Regions from separate parts of the Acidovorax sp. LjRoot194 genome, predicted to be linked through region 2. Evidence: predicted binding sites of a transcription regulator. Region 2 holds the regulator's gene; the other holds the start of a gene.
What was found. Region 2 encodes sigma-54, which starts transcription at its own class of promoters, with help from an activator protein. Its sites were predicted from a motif close to TGGCANGNAANCTGCTTT; they were not measured.
Positions count from the first base shown of each region.

Region 1: a site for sigma-54 is predicted at 1,810-1,827, ahead of ACSQ3N_RS19590 (ANTAR domain-containing response regulator). Genes of this name have one in related genera too.

Region 1 is NZ_CAXUQB020000001.1:4,303,610-4,308,129, forward strand. Features, by position in the region: gene tsaD (tRNA (adenosine(37)-N6)-threonylcarbamoyltransferase complex transferase subunit TsaD) at 1-319, opposite strand, end outside; gene ACSQ3N_RS19585 (branched-chain amino acid ABC transporter substrate-binding protein) at 463-1,632, opposite strand; gene ACSQ3N_RS19590 (ANTAR domain-containing response regulator) at 1,839-2,465, shown strand; gene ACSQ3N_RS19595 (CmpA/NrtA family ABC transporter substrate-binding protein) at 2,954-4,198, shown strand; gene ntrB (nitrate ABC transporter permease) at 4,264-4,520, shown strand, end outside.
Region 2 is NZ_CAXUQB020000001.1:5,360,754-5,365,273, reverse strand. Features, by position in the region: gene lptA (lipopolysaccharide transport periplasmic protein LptA) at 1-439, shown strand, start outside; gene lptB (LPS export ABC transporter ATP-binding protein) at 436-1,230, shown strand; gene ACSQ3N_RS24300 (RNA polymerase factor sigma-54) at 1,330-2,940, shown strand; gene ACSQ3N_RS24295 (glutaredoxin domain-containing protein) at 3,049-3,564, opposite strand; gene ACSQ3N_RS24290 (acyl-CoA thioesterase) at 3,790-4,266, shown strand; gene ACSQ3N_RS24285 (THUMP domain-containing class I SAM-dependent RNA methyltransferase) at 4,288-4,520, shown strand, end outside.

The DNA of each region.
Region 1 (4,520 bases), 1.1 Mb from region 2:
CACCCAGCGCACAGGCCACGCCAGCGCCCACCAGCAAGGCGCCGGCCAGGCCAGGGCCGCGGGTGTAGGCCACCACGTCCACGTCCGCCAGCGTGTGGCCAGACTCGGTGAGCACCTGCGTGGTCAGCGGCAGCACACGGCGGATGTGGTCGCGGCTGGCCAGCTCGGGGACCACGCCACCATAGGCCTGGTGCATCTCGATCTGGCTGTGCAGCGCGTGCGACAGCAGGGTGGGCACGGCGGTGTCGCCGCTGGAGCGCACCAGGGCCACGCCGGTTTCATCGCAGGAGGATTCGATTCCAAGGATCAGCAAACTCATCGCCCGAGTGTAAAACCCGCACCGGGATGGCCCACCGCCAAAGCACAAAGCCCCTGCGGGCGGTGGCCGGCAGGGGCTTTGTGGGTGAGCGTGGTGCGCAGAAGGGGTTCAACCCACCGGCACGGCGCAACCTCAGGGGACTGCTACCAACGGTCCGACCGCATCCGCAACTCCCAGCTGCCGCTGCGCAGTTCGTACACGCCCACGGCGCCGTAGCGCTGCTCGCCCTTGTCGTCCCAGGTCATGGTGCCGATCACCGGCGCATAGCCGTTGATGCTGTGCATCGCCTTGGTGATCTCTGAGGGCTCTGCCGACTTGGCCTTCTGGATGGCGGCAGACAGCACGTACATGCTGTCGTAGCTGTAGTGGCCACCGTAGGCCGGCGGCTTCTTGTAGGCCTCGATGTACTTTTCGAGGAAGGGCTTGCCGGTGGCGAATTCCTTGGCCTCCAGCACGGGCGACGTGGCGTAGATGCCGTCGATGATGCCGGCGCCCTTGACCATGTCGGTGGTCTTGATGGTGTCGCCGCCCAGCAGGCTGACCTTGGTGTGGTCGACCTTGCGCAGGGCTTCGAGCAGCGCCAGCGCCTGAAAGTCGTTCAGGGTGGAGACGATGACCTCGACCTTGGCGGCCTTGAGCTCGCCGGCCAGTTCATTGAACGCCGTGGTCTTGTCGTCGAATGACTTGCGCACCACGACCTCTTTCTTCTCGGTCTTGAGCTGTGCGGCCGCGCCGTCGGCCAGGCCCTTGCCGTAGGGCGTGCCATCGTCCAGCGCGGCGTAGCGCGAGGCGCCGAGCTGCGTGGCCGCGAACGAGCCGATGGCGCGCGCCTGCAGGGTGTCGTTGCCGACCATGCGGAACGTGGTGGGAAAGCCCAGCTGCGTGAACTTGGGGTTGGTGGAGATGGCGATCTGCGCAATGTCCTTGGCCGCGTAGATGGGCGCGGTCTCGATGCTCACGCCCGAGTTCAGGTGGCCGATGACCGCCACCACACCCGCATCCACCAGTTGCTGGGCCACGGTCTTGCCGGTGGCGGCGTCGGCCTTGTCGTCCACCGAGACCACCTCCAGCGTCACGCGCTTGCCGTCCACGGTGTAGCCGCCCTTGTTCAGCTCGGCCACCGCCAGGTTCACGCCGTTGAGCAAGTCCTGCCCCAGCGCCCCCAGCGGGCCGCTCAAGGGCTGGGCCACGCCGATCTTGATGGTGTCGGGCACCTTGCTGCACCCGGACAGGAGCAGCAGCGCCGCAGACGTGACCACGGTCAAGGCCAGGCCGGCGGAAAGAAAACGGCGCCGGTCGTTAAGCTTGTTCATGCAGATTCCTCATCAGTATGTCAATGTGACCAGATGTATATGCGAGCGAATGGAAGGCGGCTATCGGGTATGCCCTGCCAATCATCAAACTATTAGCAAGTTTCAGGCCCTGCAAGGCATAAATGCTTCGGTGATGTGATGATCGGACGTCTTGCACCGCTGTAGCGCACCAATTTGTGGCGTAAAAATTGCTTATGCTTCGGGGTATGAACGAGTCTTTGCGCATCGTGGTGGTGGCCCCGGACCTGGCCATTGCCGATCCCGACGACGAACACGCCGTATTGCAGGCGGAGCGTTCGCGGGCGCTGCGCATCGGGCTGCTGGAGAACAACTTCAACCTGGTGGCCACACTGCCGGCTGACGTGTTCCTGAGCGAGCGCATCGCCCAGTTGCAACCCGACCTGATCATCGTGGACGCTGAGAGCGAGGCCCGCGACGCGCTCGAGCATGTGGTGGTCGCCACGCGCGACGAACGCCGGCCCATCGTGATGTTCACCAACGACGAGGACACATCGCACGTGAAGGCCGCAGTGGCCGCGGGCGTGTCGGCCTACATCGTGGCCGGTCTGTCGCCCCAGCGCATCCGCCCCATTCTGGACGTGGCGATGGCGCGCTTTCAGCACGAACAGGCCCTGCGCGCCGAGCTGGCCGATGCCAAGACCGAGCTCAAGGACCGCAAGACCATCGACCGCGCCAAGGGCCTGCTGATGCAGCGCCAGAACCTGACCGAGCAGGCAGCGTACGAGAAGCTGCGCAAGACGGCTATGGACAAGGGCCTGAAGCTCGTGGACGTCGCCCAGCGGATGCTGGATGTGATGGACCTGCTGGGCTGAACCCGTGACATCCCCATAGGCACTGCTCGCCTGCAGCAAGGGGCTTCTCGATGTGCTGCGCGTCGGCCTTTGCCTGGCGTCCCTGCCCGGGCCCCGCCCAGTTCTCACCACCACTCCCAGATGGTGCACCGCACAAAGGCAGTGCGGGCGCTCCTGCAGCACCCATCGCACAACCATTTGATTAAAACTGGCCGCTACCGCTTGATAGACAAGCGCTACCAGCTATCAATTACATAGCAATTACTGCGCCGCCTTGGCGCGCAGCTGGTGCGTCACAGGTTGGCACGCAGCTTGCGTTAACCCTGGCAAGACCAATGAAGGTCTTGCCCCTGACAGCAGCGGCCCAATGGCGGGCCGGTGCTGATGCCAAGCCCCAATGCTTGGCAATGGACAAAGGCGTCCCCACCCGCCCCGACGTATGCATGCGTGCATCTCGCGGGGTGTGGTGTGGACGCCTTTTTGTTTTTAACGCTACGAGGAAGTGCCCCATGACCGATCTGCTCAAAACCAGCCTCAACCGCCGCACCGTGCTGCAGGCCGCTACCGTGGGCGCCGTTGGCGTCAGCCCCGCGCTGCGTGCGCTGGTGCATGCCCAGGGCTCGGACGCCCCCGAGAAGAAGGAAGTCAAGATCGGCTTCATCCCGCTGACGGACTGCGCCAGCGTGGTGATGGCCTCGGTGCTGGGCATCGACAAGAAATACGGCGTGACCATCATCCCCACCAAGGAAGCCTCCTGGGCCGGTGTGCGCGACAAGCTGGTCAACGGCGAACTCGACTTTGCCCACGTGCTGTACGGCCTGGTGTATGGCGTGCACCTGGGCCTGGCCGGCCCCAAGAAGGACATGGCCGTGCTGATGAACCTCAACCACAACGGCCAGGCCATCACGCTGTCCAAGAAGCTGGCGGACAAAGGCGCGGTCAACGGCGCGGGCCTGGCCAAGCTGATGGCCAGCGAAAAGCGCGAGTACACCTTCGCGCAGACCTTCCCCACCGGCACGCACGCCATGTGGCTGTACTACTGGCTGGCGGCCAACGGCATCAACCCGATGAAGGACGCCAAGGTCATCACCGTGCCGCCGCCACAAATGGTGGCCAACATGCGCGTGGGCAACATGGACGGCTTCTGCGTGGGCGAGCCCTGGAACCACCGCGCCATCATGGACGGTATCGGCGTAACCGCCACCACCACGCAGGACATCTGGAAGGACCACCCCGAGAAGGTGCTGGGCACCACGTCCGAGTTCGTGCAGAAGTACCCCAACACGGCGCGCGCCGTGACGGCCGCCATCCTGGAGGCGAGCAAGTGGATCGACGAAGGCCTGGCCAACAAGAACAAGATGGCCGAGACCATTGCCGGCAAGGCCTACGTGAACACGGGTGTCGATGCGATCAACCAGCGCATCCTGGGCCGCTACCAGGACGGCATGGGCAAGACCTGGGACGACCCCAACCACATGAAGTTCTTCAACGACGGCGCGGTGAACTTCCCGTACCTGTCGGACGGCATGTGGTTCCTCACGCAGCACAAGCGCTGGGGCCTGATCAAGGACCACCCTGACTACCTGAACGTGGCCAAGGCCGTGAACCGCATCGACGTCTACAAGCAGGCCGCCGCCGCATCGAAGACCCCGGTGCCCAAGACCGAAATGCGCAGCAGCAAGTTCATGGACGGCGTGGTGTGGGACGGCAAGGATCCCGCCAAGTACGCCGACAGCTTCAAGGTCAAGGCCTGATCGCCCTGGCCTGACGACGACATTCACCCCGCCAGCACCACCCGCCCCTCTTTCAGGAGAACACCATGGTCAGCGCCGTCTTTCACACCCCGTTGGATGCAGCCCCGCCGGTTGCCACAAAAGCCATGCACCCTGCAGCCACCGCCACCACGGCCAGCGCTATGCCAGCCATCGGCACCAGCAGCCAACCGCAGTCCACCACCGCCAGCACGCCGTCAGCCCCGCGCCGCGACTGGGCTGCCCTGTCACGCAGCTTCTGGATGGCCGTGCTGCCGCCACTGTGCGGCCTGGGCCTGCTCATCGGCCTGTGGGCGGTGGTCTC
Region 2 (4,520 bases):
CCAGGACGCCGAGGGCTACCAGTACGGGGTGGTGACGGCCGAGGCGGGCAAGCGCGCGTTCTTTCGCCAAAAGCGCGACACCGTGCCCGGTGCGCCCGACGAGTTCATCGAGGGCGAGAGCGAGGTCATCGAGTACGACGGCAAGGCCGACAACGTGCGCTTCATCACCCGCGCCGAGCTGCGCCGCTACCGCGGTGCGGTGCTGAGCGACGAGATCACCGGCGCCGTCATCGTCTACAACAACCTGACCGACGTGTTCACCGTGGACGGCCAGCGCAAGCCGTCCACCAGCACCGCAGGCGACACCCCGGCCCCTGGCAGCCGCGTGCGCGCAGTGCTGGCGCCCAAGGACCCGCCACCGGGCGCCGCTGCACCTGCCGCGCCGTCGTCGGCCCCGGCGCTGCGCCCCAGCAACACCCTCGGCGGCGGCGCCAAGTGAGCGCGCAGCCTGTCCACTCCAGCGGACCCGCGGCTGCAGACCCACAGGTCGGCAGTCGGCTGGAGGTGCAGCACCTGGCCAAGTCGTACGGCAGCCGCAAGGTCGTCAAGGATGTGTCGCTCACCGTGCAAAAGGGCGAAGTCGTCGGGCTGCTCGGGCCCAACGGCGCGGGCAAGACGACCTCGTTCTACATGATCGTGGGCCTGGTGCGCAGCGATGCGGGCGACATCCGTATCGACGGCCAGTCGGTCGCCCACATGCCCATCCACCGCCGTTCGCGCCTGGGTTTGTCGTACCTGCCGCAGGAGGCGTCCATCTTCCGCAAGCTGTCGGTCGAGGAAAACGTGCGCGCCGTGCTGGAGCTGCAGCGCGGCGACAACGGCCAGCCGCTCCCGCGCGAGGCCATCGAAGAGCGCCTCACCGCCCTGCTGCAGGAGCTGCGGGTGGACCACCTGCGGGCCTCGCCCGCCATGGCCCTGTCCGGGGGCGAGCGCCGCCGGGTGGAGATCGCCCGCGCGCTGGCCACGCAGCCACGCTTCATCCTGCTGGATGAGCCCTTCGCCGGCATCGACCCCATCGCGGTGATCGAGATCCAGCGCATCATCGGCTTCCTCAAGGCGCGCGGCATCGGCGTGCTCATCACCGACCACAACGTGCGCGAGACGCTGGGCATCTGCGACCACGCGTTCATCATCAGCGACGGCCAAGTGCTGGCGCAGGGAACCCCTTCCGAGATCGTCGACAACGCCGAAGTGCGCCGGGTGTACCTGGGCGAACACTTCCGCATGTAGCAGACCGATGGACCGTACGTTCGACCCCCGCCTCTCCCTTTTGCCACCCCGCGGGGCGGCGTGCGCCGCGCGCCGTGCAGGCCGCAAGGCGGCTGCCCGATGAAGCCCGGCCTGTCACTGCGCGTTTCGCAGCACCTGGCGCTCACGCCGCAGCTGCAGCAGTCCATCCGGCTGCTGCAGTTGTCCACGCTGGAGCTGGGTCAGGAGGTCGAGCAGATGCTCGACGAAAACCCGTTTCTCGAGCGCAACGCAGAAGAAGCTCCGCGCGAAGAGTTCGGCCTGGAGGCGGCCGACGTTCCTGCCCAGCCCGACGAGTACAGCGCGGACGACACGCTGTATTCCAACGCACCCGGCGCCAGCACCGCCAGCACGTCCAGCGACACCGCGGCCGACGGCCCGCTGGGTGACTCCGAGCCGGGCAGCAGCGCCAGCGACGAGCCCGACTGGAGCGGCGACGGCACCGTCGAGGTCGCGCCGAACGACACCGAATGGGGCGGCGATGCGCCCGCCCGCAACCGCAACGATGCCGAAGGCGACGAGGCCGACGCCACCGAGCTGGCCCGCACGCACGAATCGCTCACCGCCTTTTTGCACCGCCAGGCGCTGTCGCTGCGCCTGTCCGAGGTGGACCGCGCGGCGCTGCGGTTCCTGATCGAATCGCTCAACGACGACGGCTACCTCGAAGACCCGCTCGAAGAGCTGGCCATCAGCCTGGCCGGCCCCGACGACCTGGAGCAGATCGAAGAGCTGGTGCACCGCTTCACGGTGGCGCAGCGCCTGTTGCAAAGCCTGGAGCCCGTGGGCGTGGGCGCGCGCGGGCTGGGCGAGTGCCTGACCCTGCAGCTCAAGGCCCTGGCCGCGGACGAAGACAGCGAGATCGACCCCGACACCGTGCAGACCGCGCTGCGCGTGTGCCAGCAGCCGCTGGAGATGCTGGCGCGCCGCGACATCCGCCGCCTGACGCAGCTGTGCGGCGACGGGGAGGAGCGCACCCGCGCCGCCATGGCCCTGATCGCCCGGCTGGAGCCGCGCCCGGGCCGCAAGTTTGTGGACGTGGAGCGCAACATCATCGTGCCCGACGTCATCGTGCGCAAAGCGGGCCGCGCCAACGGGCGCGACGGGCAGCACAATTTCATCGTCGCGCTCAACCCAGATGTGATGCCGCGCCTGCGCGTGCACGACATCTACGCCGGCGCACTGCGCGGCCACAAGGGCGGCGAAGGCCACCAGGGCATGCAGCAGCGCCTGCAGGAGGCGCGCTGGTTCATCAAGAACATCCAGCAGCGCTTCGACACCATCCTGCGCGTCTCGCGCGCCATCGTGGAGCGGCAAAAGAACTTCTTCACGCATGGCGAGCTGGCCATGCGCCCGCTGGTGCTGCGCGACATTGCCGACGAGCTGGGCCTGCACGAGTCCACCATCAGCCGCGTGACCACCGCCAAGTACATGGCCACGCCCATCGGCACCTACGAGCTCAAGTACTTCTTCGGCTCGGGCCTGGGCACCGAGACGGGCGGCAATGCGTCGAGCACCGCCGTGCGCGCGCTGATCAAGCAGTTCGTCGCGGCCGAGAGCCCCACCAAGCCGCTGTCGGACAGCCAGATCGCCGAGATGCTCAAGGAGCAGGGCATCGAGTGCGCACGCCGCACGGTGGCCAAGTACCGCGAAGCGCTCAAGATCGCGCCGGCCAATCTGCGCAAGGCGCTGTAGCTCTGTCAGCGCTGCAGGGCCTTCAGGACCTGCGATGGGCCGTGCGCCGGAGGATCGCCGCCCACCCACCGGCCCGCCAACTGCGGTGCGGTGGGGTGCGAGGCCAGGCTACTTGCGCTGGGACGCGAAAACGGCGTCGTAGGACTGTGCGCTGAAGCCTGACAACCGCTGGCCGTTGGTGAGCAGCACCGGCACACCCCGCCCGCCAATCTGTGCAAAGGCCGCCTTGCCCACCGGCGTATCGACGTCCAGCTCGCGGTAGGCAATGCCCTTTTGCGCCAGGTACGCCTTGGCGGCCTTGCAGTAGCCGCACCAGGTGGCCATGTAGAGCACGACGTCGCCACGGGGTGCTGCGGCGGGGGGCTCGGTCTTGGGGCTGCGGTCGGCCGCGCGGGGCTCTGCACCCGGCACCACGCTGACCGGCAGGTTGTCCAGCTTCATCGCCTTGTCCACACCCACGCCCGTTGGGGGCTTGTCGCTGTAGACGACCCGGCCGTCCGGGCCCACCGTTTTGTAGAGCGTCTGGGCGCCCGCCATCGGTGCCAGCACCAGCGCGGCCATTGCCAGCGTGGCGGCTACGGCCTGGCGGAAAAGGCCGGGGGAGGGGCTCCGGTAAAATCTCATGCCTGCGAGCATAAGAGACACCGGGCGTGCTGTCAGCAAGAAGCTGCCCGGATGTGCCGCACCGCCCCATGGCACCACCCGCCGTGGGCCGCAGGGCCTGTCGCTGCAGAAAATCCCCGGCACCCAGCGGCCCTGCGCAGTACCGCATGCACGCCGCCACCGCGGGTGCCCGCCCGTTGTCCTTGTTCCACGCTTCCACCTCCGCTCCACCCCCACCGCCCAGCCATGGCCCGCATCGTCTTCGACCTTCCCGCGCAGTTCGGTTTTTCCACCGAGATGCAGATCTACATCAGCCATGTGAACCAGGGCGGGCACCTGGACAACGCGCAGCTGCTGAGCCTGGTGTCCGAGGCGCGCGTGCGTTTCTTCCAGTCGCTGGGCTACCCGGAGGCCGACGTGGGCGGGCTGTCCATCGTGGTGGGCGACATCGTGGCGCAGTACAAGTCCGAGGGCTTTCATGGCGAGACCATGTGCGTGGAGATGGCGCCGGTGGATTTCAACCGCTATGGCTTCGACCTGGTGTTCCGCATGACCGAGAAGACCTCGGGGCGCGAGGTGGCCCGCGGCAAGATCGGCATCGTCTTCATCGGCCGCAGCGACCGCAAGGTCGCCACCATTCCAGAATCGATCCGCCAACTGCTGCTGCAGCGCGCACCCGCCGCACCCGCCGCACCGGATGCACCCGGCGCCCCCATGGCCTGAAGGCTTATCCTCTGCGCTGATATGAACCAACTCCAACTCTTTCTTCCTTGCGCCGCGGGCGTCGAGGGCTATCTGGCCGACGAGGTGCATGCCATCACCGGTCTCACGGGGCAGGACCTGCTGGTCGGCCGGGGCGGTGTGCTGCTGCGCGCCTCCTGGCGCGAGGCGCTGCTGCTGAACCTGCACAGCCGGCTGGCGCAGCGCGTGCTGGTGCAGCTGGCCCACCGCCCCTACCGGTCCGAGAACGACCTGTA